3 regions of the Ruegeria sp. BB7 genome follow, and region 1 is predicted to be linked to each of the others. Evidence: riboswitches for the same ligand, from Rfam matches in the RefSeq annotation. Region 1 holds a riboswitch; each other region holds the start of a gene.

Region 1 (4,509 bases):
AGCTTACTTCTTGCGAACTGGCACTGCATTACCACCTTTTTTCGACATGGCCGCACGAGCGCGATTTTTCTTGCTATTTGGCTTGCCTTTTGGTGGTGGTGGACCTTTTGGACGGTCGCTGGCGTTTTTTCGATTTGGTTTCTTGGCCTGTCCAGTGCGATTGGTGTCATCACGGTTAGGCTTGGCATTTTTTTCCGTTTTTTCGGGCCGCGCTACAGCTTTCTTCTGTCGCGGTTTGGCAGGTTGCGGCTCAACAAGGCGAGGCGGTTTTCCCTCGGCTTTTGCCGGGCTTCTTTTGCCTTTTGTGCCGCGCTTTGGACCCGACTTACCAGATTTTGAAAGATCGGGTGCTGTCTCCAACCTTACGATGTCTTTCGTGCGTTCGACCTTCATATCTGGTCCGATGGCCTTCAAGAAACCGGGTACGCTGCTTTCACGTATTTCTATGTAGGTCACGTCCTCTGCGATGCGGATCGCGCCAATATCGGCCTTGGTGATATTCCCGGCCTTACACACCATTGGCAGAAGATAACGTGGAGACGCATTTTGATTGCGCCCCTCAGACAATGAGAACCACACGCTCGGCCCAAAATCTGCCTGTGACCTTGGCGCAGCTGTAGCCACGTCGCTCAACTCTTCGGGCGCGGAATGTTGGCCTTTGTATTGCCGGACATATGCGGCAGCAAGTTGCTCTGGCGTGAACTTCGCCACCAGTTCATCCACCGACGCGCGCTCGCTGTCGGCAATGTCTGCCTCCCAGTCATCAGAACCGAACATCCGCGCCAAATCCTGTGCATTGACTTCGTCAGCCGACGGTGCCGCGCCCCATTGGGCGGTAAGTTTGGCGAATTTCAAAAGCCGTTCGGCTTTTTTGACCGAACTCGGAGCAACGATCAGAGTGCTGACACCTTTGCGCCCGGCACGTCCGGTCCGACCAGATCGGTGCAGAAGGGTTTCATGGCTGTTGGGCAGTTCAGCATGGATCACAAGATCCAAATTCGGCAGATCAATCCCTCGTGCCGCGACATCTGTTGCGACACAGACCCGGGCGCGCCCGTCGCGCATCGCTTGCAGGGCATTCGAACGCTCGCTTTGCGTCAGCTCTCCTGAGAGGGCTACAACCGAAAATCCACGGTTTGACAACCGGGCCGTCAAGCGACCCACCATGGCGCGGGTGTTGCAAAACACGATGGCGTTTGGGGCCTCGTAGTACCGCAAGACATTGATGATCGCGTTTTCCCCATCACGAGGGGCCACTTTCATTGCCCGGTATTCGATGTCGGCGTGCTGGGTCCGTTCACTGACGGTGCTGACACGTTCAGCATTCTGCTGGTACCGGGTGGCAAGATTTGCAATGGCGCGTGGGACTGTGGCTGAAAACAGCAGGGTCTGCCGGTCCGTCGGTGTTTCTTCGAGGATGAACTCCAGATCCTCACGGAACCCAAGGTCGAGCATTTCGTCGGCCTCGTCCAGCACCACCGCACGCACCGCTGTCAGGTCGATCGAGCCGCGCATGATGTGATCGCGCAGGCGCCCCGGTGTCGCTACAACGATATGCGCACCACGGGCCAGTGCACGGCGTTCATCGCGCATATCCATGCCGCCGACACAGGAAGTAATGAAGGCACCTGCATCTGCGTAAAGCCAACCAAGCTCTCGCTTGACCTGCATAGCAAGCTCGCGTGTTGGGGCGATAACCAGCGCCAAGGGCGCCCCGCTGGTGTCAAATACTTCTGCCTCGCCCAAAATTGTGGATGCGATGGCCAGACCGAAACCTATAGTCTTGCCTGATCCGGTCTGAGCCGAGACCAGCAAGTCCCGGCCCTTAAGTTCTGGGTCTGATACGGCCTCTTGGACTGGAGTCAGTGTGGTATACCCTTTGCGCGAAAGGGCATCTGAAATTGTCTGTTTCATGGTTCGGCTCTTTTGGGTGCTGCGGCCACCCTCAGAGCGTCCAACAGACGGATCAACGTCGAAGCGCTGTCCATACTGAGAGAAGAACCGGATGTATAGTGTTGATGATTGTGGGACGTGAGAACGACCATTGCGTTTAACCGGCACAGAAACTGATTGCAGTCTGGAAAAACCATTTGACCCAACTCCAGTTCTCGGGCACTCGTTCCCCAGATGGTCCCCGCGGGTGCTAAAGCGGGGTGAAAAGGGAATACGGTGAGGTTGGCCGACTGGCACCAAGTCCGTGACTGCCCCCGCAACTGTAAGCGGTGAGCGACGCCAAATACCCACTGACCCAGAAGGTCGGGAAGGACGGCCAAGCATCGACCCGCAAGTCAGGAGACCTGCCATCAAGTGTTTTAACCAACCCGGGGCGGGGCGTCCTGGAAGGAGGCTTTGATGGCACGTTTCATGCGTGTTTACATGATCGGCACCTTCTGCTTGCGCTTGGCAACAAGTGGAGTGGGTAATGTTGGATACACCTGATCATTTCCTGCTGATTTGTTCGACCTGCAAAGGCGAAGACAACGCAGACGCATTGTGCCAGGCATTGGCTGCGAAGCTGCCTTCGGGTTTTGCACTGCGCAAAATCGCGTGCATGGCGGGTTGTGCACACCCAACGACTGTTGGGTTTCAGGCATCAGGAAAGGCGCAATATCTGTTCGGTGACATTGAAACGGAACAGGACATCAAAGCTTTGGCTGAATTCGCCGGGCAATTTCGCCTCAGCGAAGATGGGTGGACCAGCGCAACAGACAGGCCACCACAGTTATTCGAAAAGACGTTGTCTCGGCTGCCGCGGCTTGAGTTAGGGGAGTGTCGATGAATTCCTCATCCTTCTTGGTTGCCCGGGATCTTGCATATCATGCCCTCAATGGTGACGCCTTGCTGCAGCAGGCATCTTTTGAGTTAGATGAGGGGGCCATTCTGGCCATCGCCGGGCCAAACGGTGCTGGTAAGACTACGCTTCTGAACCTTTTGTGCGGCGCAGTGGATCTGGCGCTGGGGGATGTTCTGGTCAAAGGGCGCAGTCTTCGGCAGATGTCGGCAGTTGAACGCGCACGAAAAATCGCAGTCGTCAGCCAGCAGGAATACCCGGACGGAAGGTTGGCATTGCGGGACTACGTTGCTCTTGGTCAAATTCCGATTCGATCCGATCGCTCGACCGATGAACATGCTACGGAATTGTCGAGAATTTTGCGGCTGACCGGTCTGGGCGCTCTTGCGGATAAAAAAATGGCTGTCCTGTCTGGGGGTGAGCGTCAGCGGGCGCATATTGCGCGTGCCTTGGCGCAGAACCCCTCATTGCTGTTTTTGGACGAGCCGACCAACCATCTGGACCCGGATGCCAAGGGACGGATGCTGTCTCTGGTTGCCGAGTTGGGGATCACCGTGGTGATGATCGTCCACGATTTGGTCATGATCCCTGAATTCGCTACTCATGTGGCGTTGATGAAGTCATCCCGGCTTACCAGTTTTGGCCCTGTGGACGAGGTTCTGACGCCCGAACATGTACGTGAGACTTTCGGTGTCGACTACCTAAGCTTCCACCACGAAGGCCGTGTTATCCCGGCGCTGGATATCCGAAAAACAACTGTTTCAAACTAGACAAAGGAACCTCCTCAAAATGAAGCACATCTGGTCCGTGGCACTTGCCACTGCCATTGCAGGCGGCGCATCTGCAAATGAAGTAACAGTCGATAATTGCGGCGAGCCGCTGGTGTTCGAAACCCAGCCCGAGCGTCTGGTTGTGCATGACATGAACATGACCGATATGGCTTTTGCTTTGGGTTTGCAGGACAAGATTGTCGGTCTGACCGGCATCACAGGTTGGTACAAGACCAGCCCTGAGTTTGATACGCTTCGCGGTGACATCCCCGAGCTTGCGCCAAAATACCCGACGGTTGAAAACCTTGTCGCGGTTGCGCCAGACTTGTTTTTCGCCGGTTGGTACTATGGCATGAAGCCGGGTGGTGACGTCACCCCGGACACGCTGGAACCCTTTGGCATCAAAACCATGATCCTGACGGAAAGCTGCGTGCATCTGGATAAGGACCGCCCCGAGGCCAGCATGGACCTGTTGTTCGACGACGTTCTGCGTCTGGGCAAGGTGATGCATGTCGAAGACAAGGCCGAGGAATTGGTGAGCGGCTGGAAAGACGAACTGGCAGCCATTGAGGCCCAAACCGCGGAATTGCCGAAACCACGTGTCTTCTTGCTGGATGGTCCCGCAGATGCGCCCTTCACCGCTGGTAAGTTCGCTATTCCCGACGCGATGATTACAGCAGCTGGCGGCGAAAACGTAACTCATGACATGGAAACCAGCTGGGGCCGCACGTCGTGGGAATCCGTGGCTGCATCAAACCCGGAATTCCTGGTGCTTTTGGACTATCAGACCGGTAATGGGGCGGCCGATACCTTCAAGTTCCTTCAGGAACACCCGGTTATGTCCCTGACCGACGCCGTGAAAAACGAGCGCTGGATCGGTTTGCGCTACGAAGAGCTGACACCGGGGCCGGCCAATATCGAAGCGATCTCGAAAATGGCTCAGGCCAT
Region 2 (4,509 bases), on a different contig from region 1:
GCGATGAAATCAAACACCCAGCAAAGGGCGTCCTATTTGGCAACAGTTTTAGATTAACTGCCCCTAATGAAAGAACTGAACAGTTTACGACGAAATGCATAGCTGCTGCGAAACAAAACGGTACAGCGCTGATGAGCACGTTGGAGCTATTCAAAGCTGCAAAGTACCTAGCTGAAAATGAAGACAGTGTTTTTGCAAAGAACTGCCGAAAGGTTTTGTTGGAGGAGGTTGGCGAGTTAACCCTCCCAGACATTCCCTCTGAGTGAAAAAAACCGCAACAAATCCCGCAACATTTTGAATGGCATCAGGGCGGAAGATCACCCTTAAATATTGATATGAAAAGAGAATTTTTCTGCACCAGTTCGACTTCAAAACAGGTACTCGCCTCCACTCCTACAACATCACATACCGCCCATATTATTTAGTGTATCCTCTGTTATTCGACTCCACGCCCCTGTGGAACAACCTCATATCCCGGTTCCTCAGGCTCATCATCCAACATCTCTGGTGGAAAACCCGGCGCCGTGATATCCAGCCCCGTTGCCTCTTCCAACCGCCTGATAATGTTAGGGGAAAGCTCGCGTTCACCGAACCGGGCAATGCCGTCTTCGAAGATTTGGATCATCACCGGATTTATCTCCAACGGCACCCCAGCGCGGTCGGCGACGTCCTGAAACAGGCCAATGTCCTTTTTCACCAGATCCATCGTGAACGAAATATCACGCGACCCGTTCAAAATAACTTGGCTTTCGGTTTCGTGAACAAACGAGGTTCCCGAAGAAATCTTGATCGCCTCATATGTGGTATTGAGGTCCATGCCTGCGGCCTTGGCTGTTACCAACGCCTCGGCGCAGGTGATCAGGTTTGCGGTGGCAAGATAGTTGGTCAGCACCTTGAGAACCGAGGCCGAGCCTAATTCGCCCGTGTGCAGCACACGCCGACCCATGGTGGTGAGGAAGGGCAGGATTTGCTCGAACGTCGCACGATCACATCCGGCGAAGATCGAGATGTTGCCGGTTGCTGCACGGTGGCAACCGCCGGACACGGGGCAATCGACCGCAGCGCCTCCGCGTTCGATTACCATGGTCCCCAGTCGCTTGGCTTCGGCCTCATCGGTGGTTGACATCTCCATCCAGATTTTGCCCGGTCCGACTTCGGACAGCATCTCTTGCATGACCGCGTCAGAGGCGGCGGGTGATGGCAAGCAGGTAATGACGGCATCGCAATCCCGCATCATTTGCGCAGAGTTTTCGGCTGCTTTGGCACCTTTGGCCACGAATTCGGCCACCAGATCGGGGTTGAGGTCATGGACCGTCAGGTCAATTCCGTTGCGCAAAAGCGATCCTGACAGTTTACCGCCGACATTCCCCAAACCGATAAATCCAACTTTCATGTTTACCTCCTGACGGTCGTATTTGGGCCAAGTATCTATGTTGCCCGCTAGAAACAAAAATGATTAATATGCCAATATATGGTCAAATAATTTTGGTGCTAAATGGATCGCCTGCCAAATCCCACATGGTTGCGCAGCTTTGAATCCGCAGCACGGCATCTGAATTTTACCACCACAGCGAGGGAACTTGGCCTGACGCAGACGGCTGTTTCATTACACATCCGCTCGCTTGAGGCCGAACTGGGGCAAAAACTATTCACCCGGAACGCGCGGAGGTTGGAACTAACCGAACTTGGACAGTCCTATTCGCTGACGGTCCGGCGCTCTCTGGCAGATATCGCGCTGTCCACCAACAGTCTGTTTGGCCCTGCCTCACGGCAGACCCTGACAATCCGCGCGGCGATATCAACTGCAACGTATTGGATAGCTGCAGAACTGCCTGACTTTACCGTGCGGCACCCGGAAATCCCTGTGCGACTGGTCTCACACATCTGGAATGACAGCATCGCGCCCGGAGATGTGGATGTAGAAATTCGGCTTGGTTATGGCGATTGGCCTGGGGTGATCTCCGAGAAACTGACCGAAGAAAAATTGGTGCCGGTGAGCCGGGCTGGGGGCGGCTTGCCGACGTGTAACAACCTGCAAAAGGGCCCTCTGATTCATATCCTTGGATACGAAGACAACTGGGCCCGCTATTTTCAGGCCAATAACATCGCACCCCCGGATCAAGCGCCTCAGCATTCGGTGGACACTTCGGTGGCTGCGCTGCAGCTTGTCATGGCCGGCGCTGGCTATGCGACGATTCTGGAACGGTTTGCGCGAAACGCGATCCGGCAGGGTGCACCGCTTGAAATTACAGGCCCTGCGATTCCCTTTGCTCAGTCACATTATCTGATCAGCGCGCAGGGAGCTGCCCAGCCGACAGCGGCCGCGGGGCTGTTTTGCGCGTGGCTGCGGGATCGGATTGCGCTGGATGCCGCTGATTGACATAGGCTGGTCGCTTTTCTGACCTGAGCAAGAGCAACCCATACCTCGTGCTTGACAACCCCCCTGCCCGTGCCGCATGTCCGACGCGCTGGTGTCCATCTTTGGATGGATGAAAAGGGAATGCGTCAACGGATCATCCGCCAAACGCAGCCGCCCCCGCGACCGTGACCGGAGAGGGTGCCCAAAGCCACTGGCCAACAAGGCCGGGAAGGCGGGACATCTGCCGGGGCTTACGCCCCTATATCCGCAAGCCGGGAGACCTGCCAGCGCCCGAAGTTGAAACCGGACGGGGTGATCCGGTGTCGGGCCCATGTGCAGACGTGGCCCGCATGAAACCCCGTCCCCCGCGAAGAGGATTTGGGGGGATGAGAGACGTGACCGATACTGCACCAGTCGAATTGCTGGTCTGCACCACGTGCCGCCGTGGCCTGCCCGTCGAGGATGACGACCAGCGCCCCGGCACATTGTTGCATAAAGCCCTGGAACGGGCGGACTTGCCCGAGGGCATCACGCTGAAACCGGTCGAGTGCCTGTCGAACTGCGATCAGGGCTGTTCCATCGTGTTGCGCGGCGGGGCAGACCGCTGGACCTTTGTCTATGAGAACCTGAACGAAACCGACCACGTTGACGTCATCGTCGACGGAGCGACCAAGTATCTGGCCACCGAGGACGGCTTGGTCAAATGGCGTGAGCGTCCCGAGCATTTCCGCAAAAACTGCGCCTCGCGCATTCCCCCGATTGGAGCCCCGAAATGAGCAATCTGGAAAAACTCCCCGTTACTGTGATCACCGGCTTTTTGGGCTCGGGCAAGACCACGCTGGTCAAACACCTGATGCAGAACCCTCAAGGCAAGCGTCTGGCCGTTGTGGTCAACGAGTTCGGCGATGTAGGCGTAGATGGCGATATCCTGAAATCCTGTGCAATTCCGGATTGCCCGGCTGAGAACATCATGGAACTGGCAAACGGCTGCATCTGCTGCACCGTGGCCGATGATTTCATCCCAACAATCGAAGCCCTGATGGCGCTGGAGCCGCGCCCCGATCACATCCTGATCGAAACGTCAGGTCTGGCCCTGCCAAAACCGCTGCTGAAGGCGTTCGACTGGCCCGATATCCGGTCCAAGATCACCGTGGATGGTGTGATCGCTTTGGCCGATGCCGAGGCCGTCGCCGCCGGTCGCTTCGCCCCGAATGTCGAGGCCGTAGACGCCCAGCGCCTGGCCGATGACTCGATCGACCATGAAACGCCTCTGTCCGAAGTGTTCGAGGATCAGATCTCCTGTGCCGACATTATCCTGCTGACCAAGCCAGATCTGGCCGGTCCCGAAGGCGTTGCCAAAGCTAAGGAAGTCATCGCCGCCGAAGCCCCGCGCCCGCTGCCCGTGGTTGAAGTGGCCGAGGGCGTCGTGGACGTGCGCGTCGTGCTGGGTCTGGAGGCCGCTGCCGAGGATGACATGGAGGCGCGTCCCTCGCATCATGACGGCCACCACGACCACGAGCATGACGATTTCGAAAGCATTATCGTCGAACTTCCCGAACAGTCCGACCCTGCCGATCTGGTTGCCAAGATTGAACGTCTGGCCAAGGAGTTGAACATCCTGCGCGTCAAAGGCTACGCCGCCGTTCAGGGCAAACCCATGCGCCTGCTGGTGCAGGCCGTCGGTGCCCGCGTGCGCCACCAGTACGACCGCCCATGGGAACCCGGCGAAGAGCGTCGCTCGCGTCTGGTGGTCATTGCCGAGCATGACGACATCAAAGAGGCCGCAATCCGCGATATCCTTGTGGGTGTGACCGAAGCTGCCGAGTAAACCATGCACGTCGTCTTCCGCGAAAGCCACGGGTTAGAAGAAACCGAGACCCCGACCGATCTGGGCCAGAGCCCGGCGGATCTGGTGGTGTTGTCCTTTTCCGACAGTGACCTCGGAGCTTTCGCAGCGGGCTGGCATCGTGGTGGCGACCCTGAGGGGCGGATGCCGACACTGCGGCTGGCCAACCTGACGGCGCTGAAGCATCCGCTGTCTGTCGATACCTATGTCGAACAGACTTTGGAGGGTGCCAAAGGCATCCTGATCCGTCTGATTGGCGGCGTACCCTATTGGTCCTATGGCCTGCAGCAGGTTCTGGCGCTGG
Region 3 (4,509 bases), on a different contig from region 1:
ATGGGTTGACCGTGCAACCGTTCAAAAGTGGCCCGGACTACATTGATCCCGCTTTTCACCGGGCGGCGGCGGGGCGGTCCTCGTTCAATCTGGACAGTTGGGCGATGGATGAGCCGCTGATGAACGCGATTTCGGCACAGGCCGAGGGCGCTGATATCGTTGTGGCCGAAGGCTCAATGGGCTTGTTTGACGGCGTCGCCAAGCCCGGAGAATTGGGGCATGGCTCCAGTGCTGAAACCGCGTTGCGGATGGGCTGGCCAGTCGTGCTGGTGCTGGATGTGGGCGGTCAGGCGCAATCGGCGGCGGCAACGGCGCTGGGTTTTCGGATGTATAACCCCGATCTGCCGTTTGCCGGTGTAATCCTGAACCGCTGTGCCAGCCCACGTCATGAGCGCCTGACCCGATTGGGGATGGAACGCGAGGGACTGCCGGTTCTGGGCGTTCTTCCCCGTCGAGGAGACTTGACCCTACCCGAGCGGCACCTTGGGCTGATCCAGGCGGTCGAGCATCCCGATCTTGAAACGGCGATTGCCGGATATGCCGCATTTCTGCGAGAGCATGTGGATTTGGAGGCGATCAAGATGGCGGCGTCCTCAGGCCCGCAAGGGCCATCGTCCGCCACGCTGCCGCGCCCCCCAGCCCAGCGGATCGCGCTGGCACGCGACGCGGCGTTTTCATTCACCTATCCTCATTTGCTGGAAGGCTGGCGCGCGGCCGGGGCAGAAATACGGCCATTCTCTCCGTTGGCCAACGAGGCCCCAGATCCGGATGCGGATCTGGTCTGGTTGCCTGGTGGGTATCCTGAGCTGCATGCCGGTACACTGGCCGCTGCGGAAACTTTTCTGGCGGGGCTTCGCAGACATGCGGAAACTAAGCCGGTTCATGGAGAATGTGGGGGGTACATGGCCCTAGGTCAGGGCTTGATCGACAAGGATGGCGCCCGTCATCAGATGGCAGGATTGCTGGGGCTGGTGACTTCGTATGAGAAGCGCAAGTTCAACCTCGGCTACCGCAAGGCGGAATTGCTGGCTCAAATGCCTGGCTACGAGGTCGGCTCGGCCCTGCGCGGGCATGAGTTCCACTATTCCTCGATTGTCGAGCAGCCGGACGCTCCGCTAGCGCGCGTGTTTGACGCAGAAGGCGCCGAGGGCCCGCAGACCGGATCGGTACGCGGTTATGTGACCGGCACATTCTTTCACCTGATCGCGGAGGCCTCGGCATGAGCGGGTTTGTGTCCTTCATCGGTTCTGGCCCTGGCGATCCGGAATTGTTGACGCTGAAAGCTGTCGACCGGATGCAAAAGGCCGACGCGGTGTTGTTTGATGATCTCAGCAGCGGCCCGATCCTAAGCCATGCGCGCGAGGATGCCGATTTGGTTGGCGTCGGCAAACGCGCCGGGCGGCCCTCTCCCAAGCAGGACCATGTCAGCCGGTTGCTGGTGGAGTATGCGCAGACCGGTCAGCATGTCGTACGTTTGAAATCCGGCGATGGCGGGATGTTCGGTCGTTTGGAAGAGGAATTGCTTGCCTTGCGTGAAGCCGGGATCGAATACGAAATCATCCCCGGCATTCCATCGGCGGTCGCAGCGGCGGCGGCGGCGGGTATTCCTTTGACCCGCCGGCTGACCGCGCGGCGGGTACAATTCGTCACCGGCCACGACGTTAGCGGCAAGTTGCCCGAAGACCTGAACCTGCCCGCTCTGGCCGATCCTGATGCGACGACTGTGGTATTCATGGGCAAGCGGACGTTTCCTTTATTGGTCAAAACCCTGCACAAACACGGGTTGCCTTTGGACACGCCTGCGATGATGGCCGAATCCGTTTCAACACCAGATCAGAAGCTGCACCGTGCAACCGTCGGAGCACTGTCTGAACAACTGAGCACTGAGATTGGCACAGCCCCGGCCCTGATCCTATATGGCCCATTGGCAGAATTTGACGATGTTTGACCTGACCCTGATAGGTATCGGCACTGGCAACCCGGACCACGTGACCTTGCAGGGTGCGCAGGCCATCCGCGATGCGGATCTGATCCTGATCCCCCGCAAAGGTGAGAATAAGGCCGATCTGGCTGGGTTGCGCGAAGAAATCATCGCGACCGTTACCGACACGCCGCCGCAGATTGCCTATTTCGATATTCCCAAGCGCCGGTCGGATGATGGCTATCTGCGAGGTGTCGATGACTGGCACGATGCGATCGCTTTGCGCTGGCAGGAGGCGATCTCGGCCAATCCCGACGTTCGCCATGTGGCGCTTCTGATTTGGGGCGATCCGTCGCTGTACGACAGCTCTCTGCGAATCGCATCACGGTTGACCCCACAACCGGAAACTCGGGTCGTTCCCGGAATCACCGCGCTGCAGGCTCTGACCGCGGCCCATGCGATTCCGATCAACGATTTGGGTGCGCCCTATGTGGTTACCACTGGACGGCGTATCCGCGATGAAGGATGGCCCGTAAATGCCTCAAAAGTTGCGGTTATGTTGGATGGCGAATGTTCGTTCCAATCCTTGGAGATGGCCGAATATGACATCTGGTGGGGCGCTTACGTCGGTATGAAAGAGGAAATCCTGATCTCGGGGCCTCTGACAGGCGTGGCACAGCAGATTCTAGACACGCGCGCCAGCGCGCGCGCCGATCATGGCTGGATCATGGATATCTATTTATTGAAAAAGCGCGTGAACTGACGAAATAGGTCGCAAATGACGATTGCGCCGCAACCATCAAAACGTCTAAATGAAGGTGTCTGGTCCCGCCGGAGGCATCCGGAAGCTAAGAGGGAATTTGGTGCGACCAATGCGTTGGTCAAAACCAAAGCCGCCCCCGCGACTGTAAGCGGTGAGCCCTGTTCAACCAGCCACTCCTGTTTTTCAGGGGGAAGGCGAACAGAGGCATCGACCCGCAAGCCAGGAGACCTGCCAGGCATGTAATTGAAACACCGGCCGTCGGGTGCGGCGGCAAAGGAGAACTAAAGATGGCAACACTAACAAAAACAGCATCCGCCGCGCGCACAGGTTTTGTACCGGTCATGTTCGCAGTGGTTCTGGGTCTGGGCATCGTCACACTGACCGGTCACGTTCAGGCCGCAGCACTGCACGATGCTGCGCATGACGTCCGTCACGCGACCGGCTTCCCCTGCCACTAAGACCATGTTCAGTCGTATACTGACCAGCGCGTTGTTCGCTGGTGCTGCAGCGGGGCTGATAGCCGCCTTGCTGCAGTTGGTCTTTGTGCAACCCGTTTTGCTGCACGCTGAACTGTACGAATCTGGTGAGCTGGTGCATTTCGGAGCCGAGGCCGTTTCAGCGCATCCGGAATTGCCGGGCATGTTCTCCGAACTGACCCGTGACGCGCTCAGCGTTATCTTCACCATGCTGACTTATACCGGTTACGCGCTGATGATGGTTGCCCTGATGTCGGTGGCTGAAGGCAATGGCCACAAGATTGATGGCCGTACCGGCGTTCTGTGGGGTCTGGCGGGCTTTGTCGCTTTCCACCTTGCACCAGGGTTTACCCTGGCGCCCGAAGTGCCCGGTGTGGCAGCAGCTGACGTTTACGCACGTCAGGTCTGGTGGTTTGCGACAGTTGGCGCAGCGATCGTAGCGATGTGGTTGATCGCCTTTGGCAGCAACCTGATCAGCTATGTCGTCGCGGCCGCCCTATTGCTGGCACCGCACCTGATCGGCGCGCCTGAACCCGATGTGTTCACTGGCCCTGTCCCGACCGAGATTGGCGCCCTGTTCGCAGCCCGTGCCTTTGGCATCGGTCTGGTGGCCTGGGTTCTGGTTGGCGCTTTCGCCGGTTATTTCTGGCAAAGCGAAGGCAAGCGCATCGACGCGACGGCCTGATCGTTTCATCCGTTGCGCGCCGGGTTCCGCCCGGCGCGTTTCTTTTTACCTGTTAGGAAAGAAAATGGCTCGCTCACTTGCCCTATTTGCAATCGGTCTGGTGTTCGGCGGTGGCGCAGGATTCGTGCTGGCCGCAGCCAACGGCGTCACGTTTGACGGCCACGACCACGGCGACCCCGCACATCACGGCGGTGCTCATGCCGAGGCGATGGCACATGACCACTCAACTGCCGTGAACCTGCCCGCAGGCCCGGACGCGCCCGGACTGGAAATTGCGCTGACCCAAGATCCGATGGCCGGGTGGAATCTGCACGTCCTGCCGCAAAACTTCCGGTTCTCACCGGAAAACGCTTCTGCCGCCGACAAGGAGGGCGAAGGTCACGCGCATGTCTATGTAAATGGCGAGAAACTAGCCCGTCTCTATGGCAACTGGATGCACATCCCTGATTTGCCTAAGGGTGAGGTCAAGGTCTCGGTCTCACTGAACGCCAACAGCCACAGCCCGCTGACAGTCGACGATGTTCCGGTCAGTGCTGCAATCACCGTTCAGGTCGATTAAAGCGCCGGTATACGCGCACGCAAACACATCCGAAGCCGCCCGCAAGGACGGGCGTCTTCGATCCAACCAGCGGGGCTATCCAGATAGGTTTTACAGGTTGCGGCG

What was found. A riboswitch is a leader RNA that binds a small molecule or an ion and turns the genes downstream of it on or off. The one in region 1 is predicted to bind cobalamin.
Region 2: it holds a riboswitch for cobalamin, as region 1 does, so the genes downstream of both, ACR0D7_RS16060 (DUF1636 family protein) here and ACR0D7_RS17510 (DUF1636 family protein) in region 1, are expected to answer to the same signal.
Region 3: it holds a riboswitch for cobalamin, as region 1 does, so the genes downstream of both, ACR0D7_RS15990 (CbtB domain-containing protein) here and ACR0D7_RS17510 (DUF1636 family protein) in region 1, are expected to answer to the same signal.

What each region holds. Positions count from the first base shown of each region.
Region 1 covers NZ_JBQFUV010000017.1:23,252-27,760, reverse strand. The annotation lists gene ACR0D7_RS17515 (DEAD/DEAH box helicase) at 4-1,914, opposite strand; cobalamin riboswitch at 2,112-2,319, shown strand; gene ACR0D7_RS17510 (DUF1636 family protein) at 2,423-2,779, shown strand; gene ACR0D7_RS17505 (ABC transporter ATP-binding protein) at 2,776-3,561, shown strand; gene ACR0D7_RS17500 (ABC transporter substrate-binding protein) at 3,581-4,509, shown strand, end outside.
Region 2 covers NZ_JBQFUV010000012.1:83,755-88,263, reverse strand. The annotation lists gene ACR0D7_RS16075 (hypothetical protein) at 1-266, shown strand, start outside; gene ACR0D7_RS16070 (NAD(P)-dependent oxidoreductase) at 437-1,393, opposite strand; gene ACR0D7_RS16065 (LysR substrate-binding domain-containing protein) at 1,496-2,380, shown strand; cobalamin riboswitch at 2,453-2,662, shown strand; gene ACR0D7_RS16060 (DUF1636 family protein) at 2,746-3,135, shown strand; gene cobW (cobalamin biosynthesis protein CobW) at 3,132-4,187, shown strand; gene cobN (cobaltochelatase subunit CobN) at 4,191-4,509, shown strand, end outside.
Region 3 covers NZ_JBQFUV010000012.1:69,882-74,390, reverse strand. The annotation lists gene ACR0D7_RS16005 (cobyrinic acid a,c-diamide synthase CobB) at 1-1,223, shown strand, start outside; gene cobA (uroporphyrinogen-III C-methyltransferase) at 1,220-1,948, shown strand; gene cobF (precorrin-6A synthase (deacetylating)) at 1,941-2,684, shown strand; cobalamin riboswitch at 2,728-2,934, shown strand; gene ACR0D7_RS15990 (CbtB domain-containing protein) at 2,972-3,142, shown strand; gene ACR0D7_RS15985 (CbtA family protein) at 3,147-3,845, shown strand; gene ACR0D7_RS15980 (hypothetical protein) at 3,910-4,404, shown strand; gene ACR0D7_RS15975 (DUF1636 family protein) at 4,401-4,509, opposite strand, start outside.